2 regions of the Streptomyces sp. NPDC044044 genome follow, and region 1 is predicted to be linked to the other one. Evidence: riboswitches for the same ligand, from Rfam matches in the RefSeq annotation. Region 1 holds a riboswitch; the other holds the start of a gene.
What was found. Region 1 has a riboswitch for glycine ahead of gcvT (glycine cleavage system aminomethyltransferase GcvT). Riboswitches for the same ligand answer to the same signal wherever they lie in the genome.
Positions count from the first base shown of each region.

Region 2: it holds a riboswitch for glycine, as region 1 does, so the genes downstream of both, gcvP (aminomethyl-transferring glycine dehydrogenase) here and gcvT (glycine cleavage system aminomethyltransferase GcvT) in region 1, are expected to answer to the same signal.

Region 1 covers NZ_JBWKFG010000003.1:958,798-967,556, forward strand. The annotation lists gene leuA (2-isopropylmalate synthase) at 1-834, shown strand, start outside; gene AC07AG_RS15285 (ABC transporter ATP-binding protein) at 869-1,666, shown strand; gene AC07AG_RS15290 (EF-hand domain-containing protein) at 1,722-1,934, opposite strand; gene AC07AG_RS15295 (GNAT family N-acetyltransferase) at 2,016-2,675, shown strand; gene AC07AG_RS15300 (L-serine ammonia-lyase) at 2,727-4,112, opposite strand; gene glyA (serine hydroxymethyltransferase) at 4,271-5,533, opposite strand; gene gcvH (glycine cleavage system protein GcvH) at 5,564-5,941, opposite strand; gene gcvT (glycine cleavage system aminomethyltransferase GcvT) at 6,000-7,124, opposite strand; glycine riboswitch at 7,160-7,271, opposite strand; glycine riboswitch at 7,272-7,386, opposite strand; gene AC07AG_RS15320 (AAA family ATPase) at 7,528-8,214, shown strand; gene AC07AG_RS15325 (enhanced serine sensitivity protein SseB) at 8,278-8,759, shown strand, end outside.
Region 2 covers NZ_JBWKFG010000012.1:3,947-12,705, forward strand. The annotation lists gene AC07AG_RS37355 (DUF881 domain-containing protein) at 1-528, shown strand, start outside; gene AC07AG_RS37360 (small basic family protein) at 525-857, shown strand; gene AC07AG_RS37365 (DUF881 domain-containing protein) at 863-1,744, shown strand; gene AC07AG_RS37370 (FHA domain-containing protein) at 1,827-2,804, shown strand; gene ftsR (transcriptional regulator FtsR) at 2,821-3,564, shown strand; gene AC07AG_RS37380 (bifunctional nuclease family protein) at 3,618-4,091, shown strand; gene AC07AG_RS37385 (MerR family transcriptional regulator) at 4,264-4,887, shown strand; gene AC07AG_RS37390 (DNA polymerase IV) at 4,960-6,369, shown strand; gene AC07AG_RS37395 (PRC-barrel domain-containing protein) at 6,415-6,795, opposite strand; glycine riboswitch at 6,939-7,036, shown strand; gene gcvP (aminomethyl-transferring glycine dehydrogenase) at 7,234-8,759, shown strand, end outside.

The DNA.
Region 1 (8,759 bases):
CTGAATCTGTACGCCCAAGGCGTCGACCCCATGGTCGACTTCTCCGACATCGACGCCGTGCGCGAGGTCGTCGAGCACTGCAACCGGCTGCCCGTGCACCCCCGCCACCCGTATGCGGGCGATCTCGTCCACACCGCCTTCTCCGGCACCCACCAGGACGCCATCAGCAAGGGTCTGGCCCATCACGCCCGCCGGGCGGCCGAGTCGGGGGTCCCGGAGAGCCGGGCGCCGTGGGACGTGCCGTATCTGCCCATCGACCCCGCCGACATCGGCCGCTCCTACGAAGCCGTCATCCGCGTCAACTCCCAGTCGGGCAAGGGCGGAATGGCCTATCTGCTGCAGACCCGGCACGGCCTCGACCTGCCCCGGCGGATGCGGCCCGACTTCTCGCGCGTGGTGCAGGATGCCACCGACGACAGCGGGCGGGAGGCGAGCGCCAAGGAGCTGTACGAGCTGTTCCGCGCGACCTACGTCGCACCGGGGCAGGGCGGCGGCGACGTGGAGCTGAGCTCCTGGACCACCGGCCGGGCCCCGGACGGAGCCCACCGCTTCGTCTGCACCCTCCAAGTGGGCGACCGCACAGGGGACTTCGAAGGCGTGGGCAACGGCCCGCTGTCCGCGTTCGTCGAGGCGCTCGCCGCGGCCGGGGTCACCGTCGACATCCTCGACTACTCCGAACACGCCACCGAGGCGGGCGGCGGCAGCGAGGCCGTCGCGTACGCGGAGTGCCGGGTGGGCGATGCCGTCCGCTGGGGCGCGGGAGTGGACACCTCGGTCCTGACCGCGTCCGTGCAGGCCGTGCTCGCGGCGGTCAACCGCGCGGCGGTCGCCTGATGACGGCCTCGGTCAATCACGCGGCGGTCGCCCGATGGCGGCCTCGGTCCTGCACGCCGACAACGTCAGCGTCGTCCGCGAGGGGCGCCCCATCCTCGACGAGGTCACCCTCACCGTCCGCCCCGGCGAGCACTGGGCGCTGCTCGGCGCGAACGGCGCGGGCAAGTCGACCCTGCTCGGCCTCTGCGGCGCCGTCACCCACCCCACGCACGGCACGGTCGAGGTCCTCGGCCGCCGCCTGGGCAGCGTCGATCTGCGCGAACTCCGCGCGTACGTCGGTCATGTGAACCCACGTCACCCGCTCCGCTCCTCCCTGCGCGTGCGCGACGTCGTGCTCACCGGGCTCACCAACAGCGTGGAACCGCTGCCCCGTTGGCACCCCACGCCCGAGCAGGAGGAGCAGGCCGACCGCCTGATCGCCATGCTCGGCCTCGCGCGCCGCACGGACGCGCGCTGGCCCACGCTCTCCCAGGGCGAGCGCGGACGGACCCTGATCGCGCGCTCGCTGATGCCGCGGCCGCGGCTCGTGCTGCTCGACGAACCGGCCACCGGTCTCGACCTCGCGGGCCGCGAACGCCTCCTCGACAGCCTGGACACCCTGCGCGAGAGCCACCCCGAGCTCGCCACGGTCCTGGTCACGCACCACCTGGAGGAGCTCCCGGCCGGTACGACGCACGCGCTGCTCCTCCGCGACGGCCGCGCGCTCGCCTCCGGTGCCGTGGACGACGTACTGACCAGCGATCAGATCAGCAAGTGCTTCGACCACCCGGTGCGGCTGGAGCGCACCGAGGGCCGGTGGAGCGTGCGGGCCGCGCGACGCGCCCCGCGCTGAGCAAGCGGAAGGGGCCCGGCGCACTCGCGCGCAGGGCCCCTTCCACGTGCTCCCGCTACTTGTTCAGGCTCGCCCAGAACTCGTCGAAGGAGAGACGCTTGTCCTTGTCGGTGTCCTTCGTGCCGATCACGGCCTCGGCCACCGTCTCGGTGACGTAGAAGTCCCCCATCTTCGCCATGGCCGACTTCCACTCGGCCGCCGTGATGAAGCCGTCGCCGTCCGCGTCGAACTGGTCGAACGTCTTGCGCGCTTCCTCGATGTCCGCCACCGGATCCACCCCTTCTTGGTGCACTACTGACGAGGGTTAGGGTATCGGCCGTCCGGGGACGCGATCGCAAGGAGTACGCCCATGGCCAGCACCCCTGCCACACTCGCGGCGATCCTCGACGCGGCGGCCCACGGGCGGTTCCCGCCGCCCGACGGCACCACCACCGTCGTGCCGCAGCCCTGCCACCGCGACGCGGGCGTGATCGCCTTCACCGCGCACTCGGTGGTCTTCACGGACGAGGACCCCACGTGGGTGCACGACACCCTCGCCGCGCTCGACTGCGATCCGCTGGCCGCCACGATGAACCCCCTGTTCCTCGCCGCCTTCCTGCGGCGGACGGGACGCGCGACGGACACCACCGACCTCCTGACCGTGGCCGACGCCCTGCCGGGCGGGCCCGAACCGGCCCTCGGCCTGCGCGAGCTCGACGACCCGGACCACCCCCGGGTGGCACGGGCCCGCAAGCGCCGCGACGACGTGCGGGTGTGGGCGTCCGCCGAAGGCGGCGTGCTGGTCCTCGGCCGGGGACTCACCGGGCGCTGGGAGGCGGCCATAGAGGTCGACGAGGACGTACGCCACCGGGGCCTCGGCCGCGCGCTCGCCCTCGCCGCCCGCCACCTGGTGCCCGGTGCGTCCCACGTGTGGGCGCAGCAGTCGCCGGGCAACGCTCGCAGCGTGCGGGCCTTCCAGGCGGCGGGGTACCGGCCGGTGGGCGCGGAGGCGCTGTTCGTGGCGCGGTGAGCGCTTCGGCGGTTTCCTCGGCAGCAGGCAGCAGGCAGCAGGCAGCAGGCCTCAGCACTCGATGATGTTCACCGCGAGCCCGCCCCGCGCCGTCTCCTTGTACTTCACGCTCATGTCCGCCCCGGTCTCCTTCATGGTCTTGATGACCTTGTCGAGGGAGACCTTGTGGCTGCCGTCGCCGCGCATCGCCATCTTCGCCGCGGTCACGGCCTTGACGGCCGCCATGCCGTTGCGCTCGATGCACGGGATCTGGACGAGGCCGCCGACCGGGTCGCAGGTCAGGCCGAGGTTGTGCTCCATGCCGATCTCGGCCGCGTTCTCGACCTGCTCGGGGCTGCCGCCGAGCACCTCGGCGAAGGCGCCGGCCGCCATCGAGCAGGCGGAGCCGACCTCGCCCTGGCAGCCGACCTCGGCGCCGGAGATCGAGGCGTTCTCCTTGAAGAGCATGCCGATCGCGCCGGCCGCGAGCAGGAAGCGGACCACGCCGTCCTCGCGCTCCTCCTGGGAGGAGCCGCTGGCCACGAAGTTCATGTAGTAGTGCAGGACGGCCGGGATGATCCCCGCGGCGCCGTTCGTCGGGGCGGTCACGACACGGCCGCCCGCGGCGTTCTCCTCGTTCACCGCCATCGCGTACAGAGTGATCCACTCCATGGCGCGGGCCTGCGGATCGCCCTCGGCGCGCAGCTGGCGCGCGGAGTTCGCAGCGCGGCGGCGGACCTTGAGGCCGCCCGGCAGGATGCCCTCGCGGGACATGCCGCGCGAGACGCACGCCTGCATCACGCGCCAGATGTCGAGCAGGCCCTCGCGGATCTCCGCCTCGGTGCGCCAGGCCTTCTCGTTCTCCAGCATCAGCGCGGAGATGGACAGGCCGGTCTCGTCGGCGAGACGGAGCAGCTCGTCGCCGGTGCGGAAGGGGTGCTTGAGGACGGTGTCGTCCGGCACGATCGGGTTCTCACCGGCCACGGCGTCGTCGTCGACCACGAAGCCGCCGCCCACGGAGTAGTACGTCTTCTCCAGGACGAGGGCGCCCTCACGGTCGTACGCGAAGATCGTCATGCCGTTGGCGTGGTACGGCAGGGCCTTGCGGCGGTGCAGGACCAGGTCCTCGTCGAAGTCGAAGTCGATCTCGTGCATGCCGAGCAGGTTGAGGCGTCCTGCGCTCTTGATCTGCTCGACGCGGTCGTCGGCGAACTCGACGTCGACCGAGCGCGGGGATTCGCCCTCCAGGCCGAGGAGGACCGCCTTCGGGGTGCCGTGGCCGTGGCCGGTGGCGCCGAGGGAGCCGTAGAGCTCGGCCCGTATGGCGGTGGTGTGGGCCATCAGGCCCTCGTTCTTGAGGCGGCTCGCGAAGATGCGGGCGGCGCGCATGGGCCCGACCGTGTGGGAGCTGGACGGGCCGATGCCGATCGAGAACAGGTCGAAGACCGAGAGGGCCACGAGAAACTCCAATGATGGTTGGTAGACGCCGTTGTCTGCCGGGGTGGTGCAGAAAACTACGAACGCGGGGCATGAGCCGGGGCACCGCACTCACTGTCTTCACTGTCCAGTGTGCGCGGTGCCCCGAAGATTCGTACGAAGGAAAGCGTACGAAAATGCTACAGGTTGGGGTACAGCGGGTGCTTGGCTGCCAAGGCCGAGACGCGGGCCTTGAGCGACTCCGTGTCGACGTCGCCCGGCTTCAGCGCCTCGGCGATGACGTCGGCGACCTCACGGAAGTCCTCCTCCTGGAAGCCACGGGTCGCGAGCGCGGGCGTACCGATCCGCAGGCCCGAGGTGACCATCGGGGGGCGCGGGTCGTTCGGGACCGCGTTGCGGTTGACCGTGATGCCGACCTCGTGGAGGCGGTCCTCGGCCTGCTGGCCGTCGAGCTCGGAGTTGCGCAGGTCCACCAGGACCAGGTGCACGTCCGTGCCGCCGGACAGGACGTCGACGCCGACGGCCTTCGCGTCGCCTTGCACCAGGCGCTCGGCCAGGATGCGGGCGCCGTCCAGGGTGCGCTGCTGGCGCTCCTTGAACTCCTCGGAGGCCGCGACCTTGAAGGAGACGGCCTTGGCCGCGATCACGTGCTCCAGGGGGCCGCCCTGGAAGCCGGGGAAGACCGCGGAGTTCAGCTTCTTCGCGAACTCCTTGCTGCGGGCCAGGATGACGCCGCCGCGCGGGCCGCCGAGCGTCTTGTGCGTGGTGGAGGTGACCACGTCCGCGTACGGCACCGGGTTCGGGTGCAGCCCCGCGGCGACGAGTCCGGCGAAGTGCGCCATGTCGACCCACAGGTACGCGCCGACCTCGTCGGCGATCCGGCGGAACTCCGCGAAGTCCAGCTGGCGCGGGTAGGCGGACCAGCCCGCGATGATCACCTTCGGGCTGTTCTCCTTGGCCAGGCGCTCGACCTCGGCCATGTCCACCAGACCGGCCTCGTCGACGTGGTACGCGACCACGTTGAACTGCTTGCCGGAGAAGTTCAGGCGCATGCCGTGGGTGAGGTGGCCGCCGTGCGCCAGGTCCAGGCCGAGGATCGTGTCGCCGGGCTTGGCGATCGCGAAGAGGGCGGCCTGGTTGGCGGAGGCGCCCGAGTGCGGCTGGACGTTGGCGTACTCGGCGCCGAACAGGTCCTTGATCCGGTCGATCGCGATCTGCTCGGTGACGTCGACGTGCTCGCAGCCGCCGTAGTAGCGGCGGCCGGGGTAGCCCTCGGCGTACTTGTTGGTGAGGACCGTGCCCTGGGCCTCCATGACGGCGACCGGAGCGAAGTTCTCCGAGGCGATCATTTCCAGGGTGGACTGCTGGCGGTGGAGCTCGGCGTCGACGGCGGCGGCGACGTCCGGGTCCAGCTCGTGGAGAGGGGTGTTGAGAAGCGACATCAGGTGGTCCCTAGGGGTCTTCGGGGGGCTTCAGCTGCCGGAGAACTCGGTGTACTCGTCCGCGGAGAGCAGGTCCTTCGGCTCGTCCGTGATCCGTACCTTGAAGAGCCAACCACCCTCGAACGGGGCGGAGTTGACCAGCGACGGGTCGTCCACGACGTCCTGGTTCGACTCGACGACCTCGCCGGTCACCGGCGAGTACAGGTCGCTGACCGACTTGGTCGACTCGAGCTCGCCGCAGGTCTCGCCCGCGGTCACCGCGGTGCCGGCCTCGGGAAGGTCGGCGTAGACGACGTCACCGAGCGCGTTGGCCGCGTGCTCCGTGATACCGACCGTCGCCACACCGTCCTCGGCGTTCGAGAGCCACTCGTGCTCCTTGCTGTAACGCAGCTGCTGGGGGTTGCTCATGACCTGAATTCTCCTGTACGCGGGGGAGTGCTGATGAACGAGGCTGTTGTGCGGGGTGTCACTTCTGGCGCTTGTAGAACGGCAGCGCCACGACCTCGTACGGCTCGTGCGTGCCCCGGATGTCCACTCCGACACCCTCGGTGCCGGGCGCCGCGTGCGCCGCGTCGACGTACGCGATGGCGATCGGCTTGCCCAGCGTCGGGGACGGGGCGCCGGAGGTGACCTCGCCGATGACCTTGCCGTCGGCGACGACGGAGAAGCCCGCGCGCGGGACGCGGCGGCCCGAGGCGACCAGGCCCACCAGCTTGCGCGGGGGAGCGGTCTCGGCGCGCTCGGCGGCGGCCGCGAGCGCCGCGCGCCCCACGAAGGTGTCGGACTGCGAGGTCTTCTCGAACTTCACGACCCGGCCGAGACCGGCGTCGAAGGGCGTCAGCCCGGCGGTCAGCTCGTGCCCGTACAGCGGCATGCCCGCCTCCAGGCGGAGCGTGTCGCGGCAGGAGAGCCCGGCCGGGACCAGGCCGACGGGCTTGCCCGCCTCCATCAGCGCGCCCCAGAGCTTCTCGGCGTCGCCGGGGGCGACGAAGAGCTCGAAGCCGTCCTCGCCGGTGTAGCCCGTGCGGGCGATCAGCGCGGGGACGCCCGCGACCGTGCCCGGCAGGCCCGCGTAGTACTTCAGACCGTCCAGGTCGGCGTCCGTGAGTGACTTCAGGATGCCGGGGGACTCGGGACCCTGGACGGCGAGCAGCGCGTACGCGTCGCGGTCGTCGCGGACCTCGGTGTCGAAGCCTTCGGCGCGGGCGGTGAGCGCGTCGAGCACGACCTGCGCGTTCGAGGCGTTGGCGACCACCATGTACTCGGTCTCGCCGAGGCGGTAGACGATCAGGTCGTCCAGGATCCCGCCGTCCTCGGCACAGATCATCGTGTAGCGGGCGCGACCGACACCGACGGAGCCGATGTTGCCGACCAGCGAGAAGTTCAGGAAGTCCACGGCCTGCGGTCCTGTGACCGTGATCTCGCCCATGTGGGAGAGGTCGAAGAGACCGGCCTTGGTGCGGACGGCGATGTGCTCGTCGCGCTCGCTGGCGTAGCGCAGCGGCATGTCCCAGCCCGCGAAGTCGGTCATGGTCGCGCCGAGCGCGCGATGCACGGCATCGAGGGCAGTCAGACGGGGGGCGGTACTCATACGTGGAACTCCCAGGGCATGACGGGCGAGGTCGATCCTCCCCATCTGTCATCGGAACCTGAGAGGTTCACCACGACCCGCTCGTATAAGGGGTCATGACTTGCACCTTGGGTGGAGCCACCGGGGCGGCCCGCTTTTCAGATGTGCCTCGCCCGCGCGGTACGGGGCCTGAGAGATTCAAGGGAGGGACTTGCTCCTTCGGCGCCCCGGGGCGTCGTACGACTCGTACAACGGTGACCGGGAACTCTCCCGCGCGGATTCAAACGGCCTGTATGGAGTTTGCGGGCACATCATTGCACGCGCCTGCGTCACAGGGCAGTGCCAGTCCAGTAATGCCCTTGTGCCGCATTACCTTCTCTTTACACTTGCCGGGGAAGCTGCGGGAAGCAGGTACGTGACCGCTATGGGGAGGCCGATCACGGTGCGCAGGACGAGTGTCTACGCGACCAACACAGGGGTGGCCCTGCCCAAACAGGCCGCCACCCCCACCAGGGAGAGCTGCGGCCCCCTGCCGGCGGCCGTCGTCCGCGACCTGCGGCAGCGGACCGGTCACAGTCCGCATCGCCTCACGTTCGGCGAGGGCGATCTGATCGTCGTCTCCGGGCTGCCGGGCAGCGGCAAGTCCACGCTGATGCGCAGAGCCGTCGCGGGCCCGCGCATCGACTCGCAGGACACCCGCGACCGCTGGGCCCGGCGCATGCCGGGCCTGCTGCCGTACGCGGTGTACCGCCCCCTGGTGCGCCTCGCGCACTACGCGGGACTGCGCAGGGCCCTGCGCTCCGGCGAGAGTGTCGTGGTGCACGACTGCGGAACGCAGGCGTGGGTGCGCCGCTGGCTGGCCCGCGAGGCCGCGCGGCGCGGCACGACGCTGCACCTGCTGCTGCTCGACGTGCCGCCGGACACCGCCATAGAGGGCCAGCTCTCGCGCGGGCGCGGCGTGTCGCGCTATGCCTTCGCGCGCCACCGCAGGACGGTCGGCCGCCTGGTCGGCGCCGCCGAGCGGGGCGATCTGCCGCGCGGCTGCGGCTCGGCGGTGCTGCTCGACCGCACGGCGGCGGGCGTGCTGCGGGGGATCGGCTTCGGCGACTGAGCCGCCCGCCGCCACGTTAGGGTCGTGCCGCAGGCAGAGCGGGACCGAGCAGGGGTTGAAGAGATGGACTTTCCGGCGCAGGCACACGCCCATCCCTACGGAGGATGGCCGGGCAACGAACTCGAAGAGGTGCTCGCGGCATCTCTCGGCACGCCGGGGGCGCCGCAGGCCTCCGCGGGGGCCCGCATCGTCGAGGTGCTCGGCCGCAGCCACGTCTGGGTCCCGCTGCCGAACGGCGGAGCCCCGGACAGCGGCACCCTCGACCTGCCCACGCTGGAGATCGACGGCCAGGCCTACGTCCCCGTCTTCAGCTCCGAGCAGCAGTTCCAGCAGGCCACCGGCGGCCGGATGGGCTGCACCGTGGCGCCCGCCGTGGAGTTCGCGCGCGGCCTGCCCCCGCAGCTGGGCATCGCGGTCAACCCGGACGGCACGATCGGGGTCCCGCTGCCGCCGCCCGCCGTCGCCGAGCTCTGCCGCGCCGGGCGCACCCCGCTGGACGGGCCCGCGAGCGGCGGCCGCGTACGCCTCTTCGAACCGGACTGGCA
Region 2 (8,759 bases), on a different contig from region 1:
CAGCGCGAGGCACTGAGGAAACACGGGGGCAGCCAGGGCGAGTTGGTGTCCCTGCTCTCCGGTGCGACCAAGGTCCATGGGCGCGGTGTGAAGCTTGTGGTGGACGACGCCAAGGAAGCCGACCAGGGCGGGGGCGGGCCGCGGGAGAGCGCGGGGTTCTCCGACACCGGACGGGTGCGCGACCGTGACATGCAGCGGGTCGTCAACGGCCTGTGGCAGTCCGGCGCGGAGGCGATCGCCATCAACGACCAGCGGCTGACGGCCCTGTCGGCGATCAGGGCCGCGGGTGACGCGATACTGGTCGACAACAAGCCGCTGGTGCCGCCGTATACGGTGCTTGCCGTGGGTGACGGGCAGCGCTTGAGCACGAGATTCCAGAACAGTCGCGACGGTCAGTATCTGCATGCTCTGCAGGAGAACTTCGGCGTACGGACCAGCATTTCCGTCCAGGAAGACGTCCTGCTGCCGGCAGCACCGAGTGTGACCGTACGTACAGCAGAGCCGAAGGCAGGAAAGGGCACATCGTGATCGCCGTACTGGGCCTCGTCGTGGGAGTCGTGGCCGGATTGTTGGTCCGGCCCGAGGTTCCGGCCGTGGTCGAGCCGTACCTTCCGATCGCCGTGGTGGCGGCACTGGACGCGGTGTTCGGAGGCCTGCGCGCGATGCTCGACGGGATCTTCGACGACAAGGTCTTCGTGGTGTCGTTCCTCTCGAACGTGGTCGTGGCCGCCCTGATCGTGTTCCTGGGCGACAAGTTGGGCGTGGGCGCGCAGCTCTCCACCGGTGTCGTGGTGGTGCTCGGCATCCGGATCTTCTCGAACGCCGCCGCCATCCGCCGACACATCTTCAGGGCGTGACGCGAATGGGTACGGACGAGACGCACGGGGGCGAGAACCGGGGCAACAACCGGGGCAAGGAGCTTCCCGCCGAGGTGCACGGCACCGAGCCGGTGCAGCCCGTGCAGGGCGCGGCGCCCGAGCCCGACGAACAGCACGACGAGCGACAGGACGAGCAGGCGTCGCTCAGCGGCCGTCAGCGGCTCGCGGAGGGGCTGTGGCCGCCTCGCGTCACGCGCCCCCAACTCATCGTCGCCCTGCTGCTGTTCGTGCTGGGGCTCGGTCTCGCCATCCAGGTGCGCTCCAACAACGACAGCAGCGCGCTCCGTGGCGCACGTCAGGAAGATCTCGTACGCATCCTCGATGAACTGGATGACCGTACAGAGCGTCTGGAAAGTGAGAAGCAGCGTCTCGAGGACCAGCGCACCGGGCTCGAGAACAGCTCGGACCAGGCCGAGGAGGCCCGCAAGCAGACGGTCGAGAAAGAACGTCAACTCGGCATTCTGGCGGGCACCGTCGCCGCGCAGGGTCCTGGCATCACGCTGACCATCGATGACAAGAAGGGTTCGGTTGAGGCGGACATGCTGCTCGACGCCATTCAGGAGCTGCGCGCCGCGGGTGCCGAGGCCATCCAGATCAATGACGTACGCGTAGTGGCCAACACCTATCTGTCGGATACGGACAGTGGTGGTGTCCGGGTGGACGGCCGCAAGATCGGCAAGCCCTACCGGTTCAAGGTGATCGGCAAGCCGCAGGACCTCGAGCCGGCACTGAACATCCCAGGTGGCGTGGTGCAGACTCTGGAGAAGGAGCAGGCCACCGTCACCGTGACGCGAGCGGAGAAGATCGTGGTGGACGCCTTGCGAGCGGCGAAGCGGCCTGACTACGCTCGGTCGTCGTCCCAGTGAGGCGGGGGTGCATGGGGGCCGCCGGTCGAGGGCATGAGGTTGCGGGGGGTCGGCGCACCGTAAGCGTGGTGCGTGGTGGAAACTGTTTGGCGGATGCGGACGTTGTGAGGATGTCTGCGCTGCCGATGTACGCCGGTGTGTGCAATCAGGGTTCGTCCTGCCCCACGGGCGGGTCTGTTTCGGTCAAGGGGAATCGCCCGTGAAGTTGTTTGCGAAGTTGTTCGGCAAGAGCGCACGTGAGGACAGCGGCAATCCCGCCACTGCCCGGCACCGTGCCCCGCGCCATGGAGATGCCGAGGGGTCCGAGGGGCAGGGCGCCGAGCGCCCGATGTTCCGTGACCAGGTCGGTGGGCCAGGCGGTGACATTTCGGGCGCGCAGGGCGCGTCGTCTGTTGACCCTGCCGGTCCGGGCCGCATAGGTTTCGGAGAACCGTCAACCTCAAGTACGGGTGGAGGGTTTACCCCCGATCCGTACGCATCGAATGCCCCCGCGGGGCAGCCGCGGCAGGAGGATCCGTCCATGGCCCTGGTGTGTACGAGGTGCGGGAACCGTAACGCCGAGGCGAGCCGGTTCTGCTCCAACTGCGGCGCGCCGCTGCGGGCCGGGGCCGCGCCGGAGCGTCCCTCCGAGACGACCTCCACCATCTCCATCTCGGGCCTGGAGGCCTACGACGCCGAGGTGACGGGGCAGACCGCCTCGCCAGCCCTCTCGCCGGAGGCCCAGGCCGCCGTTGACGCACTGCCGCTCGGCTCCGCGCTCCTCGTGGTGCGCCGGGGTCCGAACTCGGGCAGCCGCTTCCTCCTGGACGGCGAGCTGACCACGGCGGGGCGTCACCCGCAGAGCGACATCTTCCTGGACGACGTGACCGTGTCGCGCCGCCACGTGGAGTTCCGTCGTCTCGGGGACGGTTCCTTCACCGTCGCCGACGTGGGCAGCCTCAACGGCACGTACGTCAATCGGGAGCGCATCGACTCGGTCGCGCTGTCGAACGGCGACGAGGTGCAGATCGGCAAGTACCGGCTGGTCTTCTACGCGAGCCAGCGGGGCATCGGTATCTGACCTGTCAGGAAGGTCCATGCTTCAAACACCGAGGGGCGGTGCCGGGAACGGCACCGCCGCCGAGGACCGTCGGCTGATGAGCATCGGCGCCGTGTTGAACGCGCTGCGTGACGAGTTTCCCGAGGTCACGATCTCCAAGATCCGCTTCCTGGAGTCGGAAGGGCTCATCGAGCCGGAGCGCACGCCGTCCGGCTATCGAAAGTTCAGCCCGGAAGACGTCGAGCGGCTCGGTCACGTCCTGCGGATGCAGCGGGACCACTATCTGCCGCTCAAGGTCATCCGGGAGCACCTGGACGCCCTGGAGCGCGGAGAACGGGCCCCTCTGCCCTCCCTGGGGCAGCCACGCGAGCCGGGTGACGCCTGGGGCGTGAGTGACGCCGATGAGCCCACCGCTGCCCGGGTGGGCCGTGCCGAGCTCCTTGCCGCCGCCGAGATCGAAGCGGAGCAGCTCGCGGACTGGGAGACGTACGGGCTCATCGTGCCCTTGCCGGACGGCGGTTACGACGCGGAGGCCGTCACGGTGGCCGCGCTCGTCGTCGAACTTGGGCGGTTCGGCATCGAACCCAGACATCTGCGGGCCATGAAGGCGGCGGCGGAACGCGAGGCGGGTCTCGTCGACCAGGTCGTGGCGCCGCTGCGCAGGCACCGTAATCCGCAGACCAGAGCCCATGCGGAAGCCCGTACGAAGGAACTCGCGGGGCTGACAGGAAAGCTGCATTCTGCACTGGTGCAGAGTGCGCTCGGGGTGCGGTTGCCCTGACTCAAGGGGTGCCCGACTACCCAAACCGGCCGGGCACGTCCTAGGGTTGCTGTGTGAACGAGCTCGACGTCGTAGGTGTCCGGGTGGAAATGCCCTCCAACCAACCGATCGTGCTCCTGCGTGAAGTGGGAGGCGATCGTTACCTCCCCATCTGGATCGGACCAGGTGAGGCGACCGCGATCGCCTTCGCACAGCAGGGGATGGCGCCCGCACGGCCGCTGACCCACGACCTGTTCAAGGACGTGCTGGAGGCGGTGGGACAGGAGCTCACCGAGGTGCGCATCACGGACCTCCGAGAAGGGGTCTTCTACGCCGAACTGGTATTCGCCAGCGGAGTCGAGGTGAGCGCCCGGCCGTCCGATGCCATAGCGCTCGCTCTGCGCACCGGAACGCCGATCTACGGCAGCGACGGTGTCCTTGACGACGCGGGCATCGCCATCCCGGACGAGCAGGAGGACGAGGTGGAGAAGTTCCGCGAGTTCCTCGACCAGATCTCGCCCGAGGATTTCGGTACCAACAGCCAGTAGTCCGTCGCTCCCGAAGGGGCCCGGCGGACCATTCGGCCAGCCTTTCCCGATCGTGCGATACGGCAAACCACTCTTAGGGTGATTATCACTCGGCGTGCCGAGTGTGGCGATCGTTGACGAGCCCCTGGTGACTGCCTACCGTCGTGCAGGCAGGTCAAGGACGGAGGTCGGCGTGAGAAGCAGCGGCGACGGTACGGCGATGGGCGGTCCGTATCCGCTCACCAGCAGCGCGGCCGGTCACTCTCCGAAGAGGCCGATGGCGGTTCAGGGGAGCGGGGACGCCACGTCCGGACAGTCCGAACAGGATCAGATCGGTTACCGGGGGCCGACCGCGTGCGCGGCCGCCGGCATCACCTACCGACAGCTCGACTACTGGGCCCGTACGGGCCTCGTCGAGCCCAGCGTGCGGTCCGCCGGCGGGTCGGGGACCCAGCGGCTCTACAGCTTCCGGGACGTCGTCGTCCTGAAGATCGTGAAGCGGTTCCTCGACACGGGTGTGTCCCTGCAGAACATCCGGACCACGGTCCAGCATCTGCGCGACCGCGGCTTCCAGGATCTGGAGCGGATGACGCTCATGTGCGACGGCGCGACGGTCTACGAGTGCACGTCGCCCGACGAGGTCCACGAGCTGCTCCAAGGCGGCCAGGGCGTCTTCGGGATCGCCGTGGGTGTCGTGTGGCGGGACGTGGATGCGGCGCTCTCCCAGCTGCACGGGGAGCGGATCGACACCGGGGAGACGCTGGTGCGGCAGAACCCCGCCGACGAGCTCGCGAGGCGGCGCAACAGGGCCGTCTGAGGCAGCCGACGCCTTCGGTGCGGGGGTGGCGATCTCGGTGCGTTGTCAGTGGCGTAGGGCAGCATCAGAGGTGTGAGAACCGCGCCCACGATTCTGCATCTCGACATGGATGCCTTCTACGCGTCTGCCGAGCAGGCCGCGAAGCCGAGTCTGCGCGGGAAAGCCGTGGTGGTGGGCGGGCTCGGACCCCGGGGTGTGGTGGCCACCGCCTCGTACGAAGCGCGGAAGTTCGGTGTGCACTCGGCGATGCCCATGGGGCAGGCGCGGCGCCTGGCGCCCAATGCCGCCTATCTGGTGCCGCGCTTCGCGCTCTACCGCGACATCAGCGACCAGGTGATGGCGCTGCTGCGGGAGCTGTCGCCGCTGGTGGAGCCGCTCAGCCTGGACGAGGCGTTCGTCGACCTGGAGGCCGGCGGTGTGGCCGACGACCAGGCGTCGGCCCTGGCCGTGGGCGAGCGGTTGCGCGCGGACATCAAGGCGGTGACGGGGCTCGCGGGCTCGGTCGGGCTCGCAGCCTGCAAGATGCTGGCGAAGATCGCCTCGGAGGAGGCCAAGCCGGACGGTCTGCGCCTGATAGTGCCGGGGACCGAGCGGGACCTGCTGGCGCCGATGCCGGTGCGGACCCTGCCCGGTGTCGGTCCTGCCACCGGGGACCATCTGCGGCGGGGCGGGATCATGACGGTCGGGGAGATCGCCGAGGCGGGCGAGGACGAGCTCGTCCGGCTCCTCGGGAAGTCGCACGGGAGCGCGCTGTACGCGATGGCGCTGGCGCGGGACGAGCGGCCCGTGGTGGCGGAGCGGGAGTCCAAGTCGGTCAGCGTCGAGGATACGTACGACGTGGACATCCACGACCGGGTACGGGTCAGGGGCGAGGTGGCGCGGCTCGCCGACCGCTGTGTGGAGCGGCTGCGGGCGGCAGGGCACTCGGGGCGGACCATCGTCCTGAAGGTGCGGCGCTTCGACTTCTCGACCCTGACGCGCTCCGAGACGCTGCGTGGGCCGACGGACGACCCTGGGGTGGTGCGGGAGGCCGCCGCGCGGCTCCTTGAGTCCGTGGACACCACCGGGGGCGTGCGGCTCCTTGGAGTGGGCGTCACGGGGCTTGCCGACTACACGCAGGAGGATCTCTTCGCCCAGGCCCAGGAGCAGGCGCGGACCGAAGCCGCGGAGGCCCTGGAGGCGCAGCGCGAGGCCGAGGAGGAGCGGGCCGCGGAGACCGCGGAGGAACCCGCCGTCGAGGCGGCGGAGGAGCCGGTCGCTCCGGCCGAGCGGCGGTGGGCCGCCGGGCACGACGTGCGGCATGCCGAGTACGGGTACGGGTGGGTGCAGGGCAGCGGCCTGGGGCGGGTCACGGTGCGCTTCGAGACACCGGATTCGGTGGCCCCGGGGCGGGTGCGGACGTTCCGTACGGATGATCCGGCGCTCGAGCCCACTGAGCCCATGCCGTTGGTGGCCTCTCCCGAGGCGCTGGAGTCGCAGTGAGGTCCGAGCGGCTGCCGGTGTGGTCGCCGGAGCGCTCGGCGGGCGTCAGATGCCCTCCTGCCCCGCGATCTTGCCGAAGTCCTGGTCCGGTGGCAGTGGTGACTGCGGGGGTGTGATGTCCAGGCCGTAGTGGTGGTAGAGCTGCAGTTCCTGTTCGGGGGAGAGGTGGCGGCCCACGCCGAAATCGGGGGCGTCCTTGATCAGGGAGCGCTCGAAGGGGATGCGCAGGGTGCCGTCGCTCGTGAGCTCGCTGGGCTCAAGGGGGACGAACGCGTCCCTGCTGAACAGGCCGGTGCGTATGGCCGCCCACTCCGGGGCGCCGGTGGCGTCGTCGAGATAGACCTCGTCGATCGTGCCGATCTTGGCCCCGTTCCGGTCGAACGCCTTGCGGCCGATCAGGTTGCGCGGATCGATGTCGGTCTGCACGGGCCCTCCAACTGGTCGAGGCTTGTCGAAGTGGGGCGTAACTCATCCTTGTTCGTTCGTAATCACTACGAAAGAGCACTTCGGGGCAGGCGGCCACTCGAGGGATCCTCCATCTCCTCGCTGGTAGGCTGGCGCTTGGCTGCTGACCCCGTGCGGGAGAGCTCCCCGGTGGAGACACCGGGGGCGCCGAAGGAGCAACTCCTCCCCGGAATCTCTCAGGCCCCTGTACCGCACGGACGAGGTCACTCTGGAAAGTAGGGCGGGCGTCGGGCGGGCACGCTCGAAACCCTTCCTCACCGACGGTGAAAGCCGGTACGACGTCTCTCGCGAGGCACGGGCCGGTGAAGCTCTCAGGTTGAGATGACAGAGGGGGAGGCCGTCCGGGTACCCGCGCCGTGGTGCCCCTCGCAGGTCGCGTCAGACCAGGAGGCCTCCGCAATGACCGCCACCCCTCGTATCCCGCTCTCACAGCTCGAGCAGGGCATTCCCTTCGAGCAGCGGCACATCGGCCCCGATGTGGAAGCACGGGCCAAGATGCTCGCGCAGGTCGGATACGGCTCGCTCGACGAGCTGACCGCCGCCGCCGTGCCGGATGTGATCAAGAACGCCGAGGCGCTGAACCTGCCCGGAGCGCGCACCGAGGCCGAGGTCCTGGCCGAGCTGCGCTCCCTCGCGGACCGCAACCAGGTGCTTGATTCCATGATCGGGCTCGGTTACTACGGGACCTTCACTCCGCCCGTGATCCTGCGGAACGTCATGGAGAACCCGGCGTGGTACACCGCTTACACGCCGTACCAGCCCGAGATCTCCCAGGGACGGCTCGAGGCGCTCCTCAACTTCCAGACCGTCGTCGCCGAGCTGACCGGGCTTCCGACCTCCGGTGCCTCGCTGCTCGACGAGGGGACCGCCGCCGCCGAGGCCATGGCCCTGTCGCGGCGCATGGGCAAGGTCAAGAACGGTGTCTTCCTCGTCGACGCCGACGCGCTGCCGCAGACCATCGCCGTCATCCAGACCCGCGCCGAGCCGACCGGTGTCGAGGTCGTCGTCGCCGATCTGAGCGAAGGCATCCCGGCCGAGGTCGCCGAGCGCGGTGTCGTCGGCGTACTGATCCAGTACCCCGGCGCCTCCGGTGCCGTACGCGAGATAAAGCCCCTCATCGAGCAGGCGCACGAGCTCGGTGCCGTCGTCTCCGTCGCAGCCGACCTGCTGGCCCTGACACTGCTCACCTCGCCCGGCGAGCTGGGCGCCGACATCGCCGTCGGCACCACGCAGCGCTTCGGCGTCCCGATGGGCTTCGGCGGCCCGCACGCCGGCTACATGGCGGTGCGCGAGAAGTTCGCGCGCAGCCTGCCGGGGCGGCTCGTCGGAGTCTCCGTGGACGCGGACGGCAACAAGGCCTACCGGCTCGCGCTGCAGACCCGTGAGCAGCACATCCGCCGCGAGAAGGCCACCAGCAACATCTGTACCGCTCAGGTGCTGCTCGCCGTGATGGCCGGAATGTACGCGGTCTACCACGGGCCCGAAGGACTCAAGGCGATCGCGCGGCGCACCCACCGCTACGCCACCGTGCTCGCCGCGGGGCTCACCGCCGGCGGGGTCGAGGTCGTGCACGGCGCGTACTTCGACACCCTGACCGTGCGGGTGCCCGGCAAGGCCGAGGAGCTTGTCTCCGCGGCCCGCGAGGGCGGCGTCAACATCCACCAGATCGACGCCGACCACGTCTCCCTGGCCTGTGACGAGACCACCACGCGCAAGCAGTTGACCGCGATCTGGACCGCGTTCGGGGTCGAGGCCGACATCGAGACGCTCGACGCGCGGACCGAGGACTCGCTGCCCGGCGGCCTGCTGCGCTCCGACGACTACCTGACGCACCCCGTCTTCCACCAGTACCGCTCCGAGACGGCCATGCTGCGCTACCTGCGCAAGCTGGCCGACCGCGACTACGCGCTCGACCGCGGCATGAT